Regions from separate parts of the Kluyvera intermedia genome, predicted to be linked through region 1. Evidence: predicted binding sites of a transcription regulator. Region 1 holds the regulator's gene; each other region holds the start of a gene.
The links. Region 1 encodes sigma-54, which starts transcription at its own class of promoters, with help from an activator protein. Its sites were predicted from a motif close to GTTGGCACANNTTTCGCTNT; they were not measured.

Region 1 (3,286 bases):
GTTTCGCGTGATGCGGGTAATATCATCATTGATGACGAAGATATCAGCCTGCTGCCGCTGCATGCTCGTGCCCGTCGCGGGATTGGCTATCTGCCGCAGGAAGCATCCATCTTCCGTCGCCTGAGCGTGTATGACAACCTGATGGCGGTGCTGCAGATCCGCGACGATCTCAGCAACGAGCAGCGTGAAGACCGCGCCAAAGAGTTGATGGAAGAGTTCCACATCGAACACCTGCGCGACAGCTTGGGTCAGGCGCTTTCCGGTGGTGAACGACGTCGTGTAGAAATCGCACGCGCGTTGGCGGCAAACCCGAAATTTATCCTGCTGGATGAACCGTTTGCAGGGGTTGACCCAATCTCGGTTATCGACATCAAACGCATTATCGAACATCTGCGTGACAGCGGTCTCGGCGTGCTGATTACTGACCACAACGTGCGTGAAACGTTAGCCGTCTGTGAACGCGCCTATATCGTCAGCCAGGGGCATCTGATTGCCCACGGTACCCCTCAGGAGATCCTACAAGACGAACATGTTAAACGCGTGTATCTTGGGGAAGACTTCAGACTCTGATAGGGTATGGTTAACGACGTAAGTGGGAGAGATTCGCTCTGAATATGAAGCAAGGTTTGCAATTAAGGCTCAGCCAACAGCTTGCCATGACGCCGCAGTTGCAGCAGGCAATCCGTCTGTTGCAGTTGTCTACGTTGGAACTTCAGCAGGAACTCCAGCAGGCGCTGGAGAGTAACCCCCTGCTCGAGCAAACCGATCTTCACGAGGAAGTAGAAACCCAGGAACCCGTCGATACCGAAACGCTCGACAGCGTAGATGCACTGGAAAAGCCGGACATGCCGGAAGAACTACCGCTCGACGCCAGTTGGGATGAAATCTACACTGCCGGCACGCCATCGGGCAACGGGGTCGATTACCAAGACGACGAACTGCCGGTTTACCAGGGCGAAACCACTCAGTCACTGCAGGATTACCTGATGTGGCAGGTCGAGCTGACGCCGTTTACCGATACTGACCGGGCGATTGCCACTTCGATAGTCGATGCGGTAGACGATACCGGCTATCTCACCGTTACGGTGGAAGATATCCATGAAGGCATTGGCGATGACGAGATTGGTCTCGATGAAGTAGAGGCCGTGCTTAAACGGATCCAACGATTCGATCCGGTCGGCGTCGCCGCCAAAGATCTCCGCGACTGTCTGCTGATCCAACTTTCTCAGTTCTCACCTGATACGCCACGCATTACTGAAGCGCGCTTAATCATCAGCGATCATCTCGATCTTCTCGCCAACCACGACTTTCGTTCACTTATGCGCGTTACGCGCTTAAAAGAAGATGTGCTCAAAGAAGCAGTCGATCTGATTCAATCACTCGATCCACGTCCTGGGCAATCGATCCAGACCGGCGAGCCGGAATATGTGATCCCTGATGTGCTGGTGCGCAAAGTGAACGGTCATTGGATGGTTGAGCTTAATTCCGACAGCATCCCGCGCCTGCAGATAAACCAGCATTATGCGGGGATGTGCAACAATGCCCGCAACGACGCTGACAGCCAGTTCATCCGCAGTAATCTGCAGGATGCTAAGTGGCTGATTAAAAGCCTTGAGAGCCGTAATGACACGCTGTTGCGCGTAAGCCGCTGCATTGTTGAGCAGCAGCAGGCCTTTTTCGATCTTGGCGAAGAACACATGAAACCGATGGTGCTGGCCGATATCGCCCAGACCGTCGAGATGCACGAGTCCACGATTTCGCGTGTTACCACGCAGAAGTATTTGCATAGCCCACGGGGCATTTTTGAGCTTAAGTATTTCTTCTCCAGCCACGTCAGTACCGAAGGCGGCGGCGAAGCCTCGTCCACGGCCATCCGTGCGTTGGTGAAGAAGTTAATTGCTGCGGAGAATCCCGCAAAACCACTGAGCGACAGTAAACTGACCACCCTACTCTCCAATCAGGGTATCATGGTGGCCCGGCGTACGGTTGCAAAGTACCGAGAGTCTTTATCCATCCCGCCGTCGAACCAGCGTAAACAGCTGGTCTGACTCTACTGATAAGGAAGACACTATGCAGCTCAACATCACTGGACACAACGTCGAAATTACCGAAGCGATGCGCGAATTCGTCAATACGAAATTCGTTAAACTCGAACAGTATTTCGAGAGGATCAATCAGGTCTACATTGTGTTAAAAGTGGAGAAATTGACGCACATCTCGGATGCAACATTGCATGTTAACGGGGGCGAACTTCATGCTAGCGCAGAAGGCAAAGATATGTACGCCGCCATCGACGGCTTGATCGACAAACTGTCGAGACAGTTAAACAAGCATAAAGATAAACTAAAACAACATTGATTGTCCGAGCGACCGCCCGATGTGCTCTGCAGATTGGGCGGTGCTTAGGTGAAATTATGACAAATACTGATTCAGCTCTACAACTGAGCAATGTCCTTAACCAGGAATGTACCCGCAGTGCTGTGCACTGTCAGAGTAAAAAACGTGCGCTGGAAATCATTAGCGAGCTGGCGGCCAAACAGTTAAGTCTGCCTCCGCAGGTGGTGTTTGAAGCCATTCTGACCCGTGAAAAAATGGGCAGTACCGGCATTGGCAATGGCATCGCGATTCCACACGGTAAACTGGAAGAGGATACGACGCGCGCGGTAGGCGTTTTCGTGCAACTGGAAACACCGATTGCCTTCGATGCTATCGACAATCAGCCTGTTGATTTACTGTTTGCGCTTCTGGTGCCTGCAGACCAGACCAAAACCCACCTGCATACGCTTTCCCTGGTGGCGAAACGTCTGGCGGACAAAACTATTTGCCGTCGTCTGCGTTCTGCGCAGAGTGACGAAGAACTGTATCAAATCATCACCGATACAGAAACTCACGATGATGCGTAATGGACATCACATCGTACTGAGGAGAAACGGTACATGGTACTGATGATCGTCAGCGGCCGCTCTGGCTCGGGAAAATCTGTTGCCCTGCGTGCGCTGGAAGATATGGGGTTTTACTGCGTCGATAACCTACCGGTCGTGTTGCTGCCGGAGCTGGCGAAAACGCTGGCTGATCGCGAAATTTCTGCGGCAGTCAGTATTGACGTACGTAACATGCCGGAGACGCCGGAAATTTTTGAACGGGCAATGGAAAGCCTGCCGGAAAACTTCTCCCCTCAGTTGCTGTTCCTCGATGCCGACCGCAATACGCTGATTCGCCGCTACAGTGATACGCGTCGTCTTCACCCACTTTCCAGCAAAAATTTGTCGCTGGAAAGCGCCATCGA
Region 2 (3,286 bases), 660 kb from region 1:
CGTTAAAGAACATGGTTACAGTTGGTTCATCAACAGACAGCGCTGGCAGCGCTTCAACATTCTGCGGGTCGCAGATGGTGTCAGAGATGTTCAACTCACCCAGACCAGTGATCGCGATGATATCGCCAGCTTCCGCCAGGTCGCTATCGATACGTTCCAGACCCAGGTGGGTCAGGACTTTACCGACTTTACCGTTACGGGTTTTGCCTTCGCTATCAATGATAGTGATCTGCTGGTTTGGTTTCACTTTACCGCGTTTGATACGGCCGATACCGATAACACCAACGTAGTTGTTGTAGTCCAGCTGGGAGATTTGCATCTGCAGCGGGCCATCCAGGTCTACGTCTGGAGCTGGTACATGGTCGATAATCGCCTGGTATAGCGGAGTCATATCTTCCGCCATATCTGCGTGATCAACGCCAGCAATACCATTCAGCGCAGATGCGTAAATGATAGGGAAGTCCAGCTGTTCGTCGGTCGCGTCGAGGTTAACGAACAGGTCAAATACCTGGTCAACAACCCAATCAGGACGTGCGCCTGGACGGTCAACTTTGTTGATAACAACAATTGGCTTCAAGCCGTGAGCAAATGCTTTTTTGGTCACGAAGCGCGTCTGCGGCATCGGGCCATCCATTGCATCAACAACCAGCAGCACGGAGTCTACCATGGACATGACGCGCTCAACTTCACCACCGAAGTCTGCGTGGCCTGGGGTATCAACGATGTTGATACGGTAATCATTCCATTTGATTGCGGTGTTTTTCGCGAGGATGGTAATCCCACGCTCTTTCTCCAAATCGTTGGAGTCCATCACACGCTCTTGTGTTTCAGCACGCGCATCAAACGTACCGGATTGCTGGAGCAGCTTATCAACCAGGGTAGTCTTACCATGGTCAACGTGCGCGATGATGGCGATGTTACGCAAATTTTCGATCACAACTTTGCCTCGGGCATTAGAAATAGCGCGTTATTGTACACGGATTAATCGCACTACAAAACAGGATCACAGAGATCCTCCGCAAACAAGTATTGCAGAGTTTCTTTGTGATCGCTTTCACGGAGCATAAAAAGGGCACCTAATCACAATTTGCACCAATATGGTGCTCAACAATCACAGGTAAGCACTATAATGGTGCAAAGAAGCTATCGTGGTGCATCCCTTTTGCACTATGGTGCGCATGATAACGCCTTTTGGGGGTAATTTAAAAGTTGGCACAGATTTCGCTTTATATTTTTTAGGGCAACAACGCCACTTTATGCAGTGATAGAAGACCTCGTTACCACGACGACAATGATAAATCCGGGAGATGTTAAGTATGTCCGCTGAACACGTTTTGACGATGCTGAATGAGCACGAAGTGAAGTTTGTCGATTTGCGCTTCACCGATACCAAAGGTAAAGAACAGCACGTCACGATCCCTGCTCATCAGGTAAATGCCGAATTCTTTGAAGAAGGCAAAATGTTTGACGGCTCCTCAATTGGCGGCTGGAAAGGCATTAACGAATCCGACATGGTGCTGATGCCAGACGCATCTACCGCTCTCATCGACCCGTTCTTTGAAGAGTCTACCCTGATTATTCGTTGCGACATCCTGGAACCAGGTACGCTGCAGGGCTACGACCGTGACCCACGCTCCATCGCGAAACGCGCTGAAGAATACCTGCGTTCTACCGGCATCGCGGACACCGTTCTGTTCGGGCCAGAGCCAGAATTCTTCCTGTTTGATGACATTCGTTTCGGCGCATCTATTTCCGGTTCTCACGTGGCTATCGATGATATCGAAGGCGCATGGAACTCTTCCACCAAATACGAAGGTGGTAACAAAGGTCACCGTCCAGGCGTGAAAGGCGGTTACTTCCCGGTTCCTCCGGTCGATTCTTCCCAGGACATCCGTTCTACCATGTGTCTTATCATGGAAGAGATGGGCCTGGTTGTTGAAGCGCACCACCACGAAGTGGCAACCGCTGGCCAGAACGAAATCGCGACCCGCTTTAACACCATGACCAAAAAAGCGGACGAAATTCAGATCTACAAATATGTGGTTCACAACGTTGCACACCGTTTCGGCAAAACCGCGACCTTCATGCCAAAACCAATGTTTGGCGATAACGGTTCCGGTATGCACTGCCACATGTCTCTGTCCAAGAACGGCGTAAACCTGTTCTCCGGTGACAAGTATGCAGGTCTGTCCGAGCAGGCGCTGTTCTACATCGGTGGTGTTATCAAACACGCTAAAGCGATCAACGCCCTGGCGAACCCAACCACCAACTCCTACAAGCGTCTGGTCCCGGGTTACGAAGCACCGGTTATGCTGGCTTACTCTGCCCGTAACCGTTCTGCCTCTATCCGTATCCCAGTGGTTGCGTCTCCGAAAGCACGTCGTATCGAAGTGCGCTTCCCGGATCCAGCAGCTAACCCGTATCTGTGCTTTGCAGCACTGCTGATGGCCGGTCTTGATGGTATCAAGAACAAAATCCACCCAGGCGAAGCAATGGACAAAAACCTGTACGATCTGCCTCCAGAAGAAGCAAAAGAGATCCCACAGGTTGCAGGCTCTCTGGAAGAAGCACTGAACGCGCTGGACGCAGACCGTGAATTCCTGACAGCTGGCGGCGTATTCACTGATGAAGCTATCGACGCTTACATCGGTCTGCGTATCGAAGAAAACGACCGCGTACGCATGACGCCACACCCTGTAGAGTTTGAACTGTACTACAGCGTTTAATCGTTTTTGAGTTGTCCCATCCAGCTAACGTCGCGTCATGGTGAACCCACCTTGACGCAACACCCTGGAGTTGAGTTGCCGTGGAAGCTTTCAGCCCATCTCAGGATGGGCTTTTTTCTCCACCAACAACCTGAACTTTCGCGCTTTTTAACCGTAAAAAGCTATAATGCACTAAAACAGTGCAAGCCTTTTCAGGAGACTGCTAAATGGCAACAGGCGCACTGCCCGATGCTGGGCAGATCCTCAATTCGTTAATCAACAGCATTTTATTAGTCGATGACGACCTCGCCGTTCATTACGCCAACCCGGCCGCACAACAGCTGCTGGCGCAGAGCGCGCGTAAACTTTTCGGCACACCGTTACCTGAACTGCTGAGCTATTTTTCGCTAAACATTGGCTTGATGCAGGAAAGTCTGCAAACCGGTCAGGGGTTTACTGATAACGAAGTGACGTTAGTCATCGACAGTCGTTCACATATTCTCTCGCTTACCGCTCAGCGCCTGCCTGATGGATTTATCCTGCTGGAAATGGCGCCGATGGATAACCAACGCCGCCTGAGC
Region 3 (3,286 bases), 1.4 Mb from region 1:
CGTTCCGAAGATGGTTTTCTCAGAACGCATAAAATTCACGTATCCTGACTTTCTATAAAGAACGCCCCTAAGGGCGTGCCCTCAGGTCAAATCCTTCATAAACTCATTACGAAACTGCGTAATAGGATTCTTTTTACGTGCCCATTCCGGATGGAAATGGCGCCAGTGCGCATCGCTCGCGGTAGCCAGCATCTCATAATCTCCCCGCGTGTCGCCCCAGGCGCGAATATGATACTGCCCGAGTGGGCCATAAACCTCTTCCAGTCGCTTAATTTTCTGAATACAGCGGCAGTTATGACCAATAATACGTCCGGTTAGCACGCCATCTTTGCTTTCAAGCTGGGTGCCAATCAATTTCACTCCCAGTCTTTGAGCAAAAGGGGCAAGTACCAGCATCGGAGAAGCAGAACATAAGGTGACCTCAGCTGCGGAGGATAATTCTGCCGCAACCGCCAGCAGACCGGCGGGGCGCATCAACTTGTTCCAGTACTTTTGACAATAAGCTTCTGCACGCGCTTGTAGCCATTTTTCTTCGGTCCCAGCAAGGAAGGTAGTGATTAAAACTTCCTTTAATTCGTCGCGGGTTAACTTACGACGAAAGCACTGCAGGGAGGGAATGGCGAGTCGCAGCATTTTCTGACTGAACCGGCGGCGGCCAAACGCAAATCTTAAAAAGGGAATGAAACTATCGTGGCGGGTTAATGTACCGTCAAAGTCAAAAACAGAAAGGATCTTTTTATCCTGGTCACTACCCGTCATAACATGTCTCTCGCCAGCGTCATTAAAACCGTACTTTAACATTAGTGAGGGGGCTGGGGTATCTTTGAAAGCCTTTCGTCCGGTCTCGTTGCACGCAATTAATCCTGCAATGCACCATCAGCTACCATAACCGCCACAATTTACTGCAAAAATGCGCAAAGCGTGACTATTGCATTATTTATGTACTTTATTGTTAACCAGATGTGATCCCCTCCGTAATTTCACTTCATGGTGCCGGAAGCCTGAAAACGGCGCTCTATACTCAAAATTGTCGAAATCTGAGCAAGGTTGCGCAAAGTTGGCAACCATTTTGCTTAATGATTTGGCCTGAAAAGCGTAAGGAAACCTCGCCGTTATCAGCAGGATATTGTCAGGGTGTCGTTTGTTTGGTGAACGTGGCAGTCGTTCGGCTTCACACCGCTTTACACTTCGCCCTTCAAGTTGCCTCGGCGTTGGCTGCGCTCACTCACCCCAGTCACGTACTTATATACGCTCCTGGGGGGTCGCTCCCTTGCCGCCTTGATCCAACTCGAATGACTTTGTGTATATGCATAAACCTCTTTGCTAAGGTAGATAATAATGTCGCTGAAATTGATTAGAAGTCCGCTTTCTCTTGTGTTGGCAGGTTGTCTGGTGACGGCGTTCTCCGCCCAGGCGGATATCGTTATTGGTGTTGCCGGACCTTTTACCGGGCCTAATGCAACCTATGGCGATCAGTACTGGCATGGGGCGACTCAGGCTGCTGAAGATATTAATGCCGCTGGGGGGATAAACGGCGAAAAAATTAAATTAGTGCAGGGCGACGATGCCTGTGAACCGAAACAGGCCGTGTCGGTGGCTAACCGCTTGGTCGACCAGGATAAAGTCCAGGCCGTTGTCGGTCACTTCTGCTCCTCCTCAACGATGCCAGCGTCAGAAGTTTATAACGACGCCGGGATCCTCGCGATTACCCCAGGCTCAACGAACCCGCTGATTACCGAACGTGGTATGAACGATATGTTCCGCATGTGCGGGCGTGATGACCAGCAGGGCGGTGTTGCCAGTGATTTCATCATCGATAAGCTAAAAGCTAAGCGGGTGGTGATCATTCACGATAAAGATACTTACGGCCAGGGATTAGCAGATGCTACCCGCGCGGCGCTAGCCAAGCGTGGGGTCAAAGATGTGATGTATGAAGGGCTGTCGCGTGGTGAGAAAGACTTTAACGCACTGGTGACCAAAATTGGTGCACAGAAACCGGATGTGGTGTTCTTCGGTGGCTGCCACCCGGAAGCCGGCCCACTGGTGCGTCAAATGCGTGAACAGGGCGTACAGGCCAAATTCTTCTCTGGCGACTGTATCGTTAATGAAGAAATGGTGACGGCAGCCGGTGGCCCGCAGTATACCAACGGTATCTACATGACATTTGGTAAGGACCCGCGTTTGATTGCCGATGGTAAGTCTGTTATCGACAAGTTCCGTACCAACAAGTTTGAGCCGGAAGGCTACACCCTCTACTCCTACGCCTCTATTCAGGCCATAGCGGCAGCGTTTAAAGCCACGGGCGGCACAGACTCGGCCAAAGCCAGCGCCTGGCTGAAAGCCAATCCGGTTGAAACGGTGATGGGCAAAAAAGCCTGGGACAGCAAAGGCGATTTGAAAGTGTCGGACTACGTTGTTTATCAGTGGGATGACAAAGGCAAATACAAAGAAGTCGAGTAATGCTCAGCGCCGGTGTGGTGACGCACCGGCGCTAAATAAAATAGCTTGTAACAAGAGCGCGCGATGATGGAAACATTCTTTCTGCAACAGTTAGTCAACGGCTTGACGCTGGGTTCTGTCTACGGATTGATAGCCATTGGTTACACCATGGTGTACGGCATTATTGGTATGATTAACTTCGCTCATGGCGAAGTGTATATGATCTCCGCTTACCTCTGCGCCATCGGCCTGGCGCTCCTTTCCTTCTTTGGCCTGCACTCATTTCCCCTGCTGATCCTTGGCACCCTCGTCTTCACCATTGTGGTCACCGGCGTTTATGGCTGGACGATTGAACGCATCGCCTATAAGCCGCTGCGCAACTCAACGCGCCTGGCTCCGCTTATCTCCGCCATCGGCATGTCATTGATCTTGCAGAACTACGCGCAAATCAGTCAGGGGCCTCGCCAGCAGGGGGTTCCGACGATGCTTGATGGCGTACTGCGCCTGCATATTGGCGAGGGGTTTGTGCAGATTACGTATACCAAAATCTTTATCCTGCTGGCCTCGTTTGCTGGGATGCTACTGCTGACCTGGATAATTGGTCACACGCGCCTGGGGCGGATGTGTCGTGCGGTGCAACAGGATCGAAAAATGGCGTCAATTCTGGGGATCAATACTGACCGGGTTATCTCGCTGGTGTTTATGATCGGTGCGGCGATGGCCGGTTTAGCAGGCGTTTTGATTACCATGAATTACGGGACTTTTGATTTCTACGCCGGGTTTATTATCGGGATTAAAGCCTTTACCGCGGCGGTACTCGGCGGGATCGGCTCGCTGCCGGGGGCCA

Region 2: the regulator sigma-54 is predicted to act here: its motif matches at 1,209-1,228, upstream of glnA (glutamate--ammonia ligase).
Region 3: the regulator sigma-54 is predicted to act here: its motif matches at 1,057-1,076, upstream of U0026_RS09450 (branched-chain amino acid ABC transporter substrate-binding protein).

Annotation. Positions count from the first base shown of each region.
Region 1 is NZ_CP139986.1:588,599-591,884, reverse strand. It holds gene lptB (LPS export ABC transporter ATP-binding protein) at 1-570, shown strand, start outside; gene rpoN (RNA polymerase factor sigma-54) at 615-2,048, shown strand; gene hpf (ribosome hibernation promoting factor) at 2,071-2,358, shown strand; gene ptsN (PTS IIA-like nitrogen regulatory protein PtsN) at 2,415-2,903, shown strand; gene rapZ (RNase adapter RapZ) at 2,937-3,286, shown strand, end outside.
Region 2 is NZ_CP139986.1:4,662,803-4,666,088, forward strand. It holds gene typA (ribosome-dependent GTPase TypA) at 1-937, opposite strand, end outside; gene glnA (glutamate--ammonia ligase) at 1,317-2,726, shown strand; gene glnL (nitrogen regulation protein NR(II)) at 2,933-3,286, shown strand, end outside.
Region 3 is NZ_CP139986.1:1,962,429-1,965,714, forward strand. It holds gene U0026_RS09445 (HAD family hydrolase) at 82-759, opposite strand; gene U0026_RS09450 (branched-chain amino acid ABC transporter substrate-binding protein) at 1,339-2,460, shown strand; gene U0026_RS09455 (ABC transporter permease subunit) at 2,527-3,286, shown strand, end outside.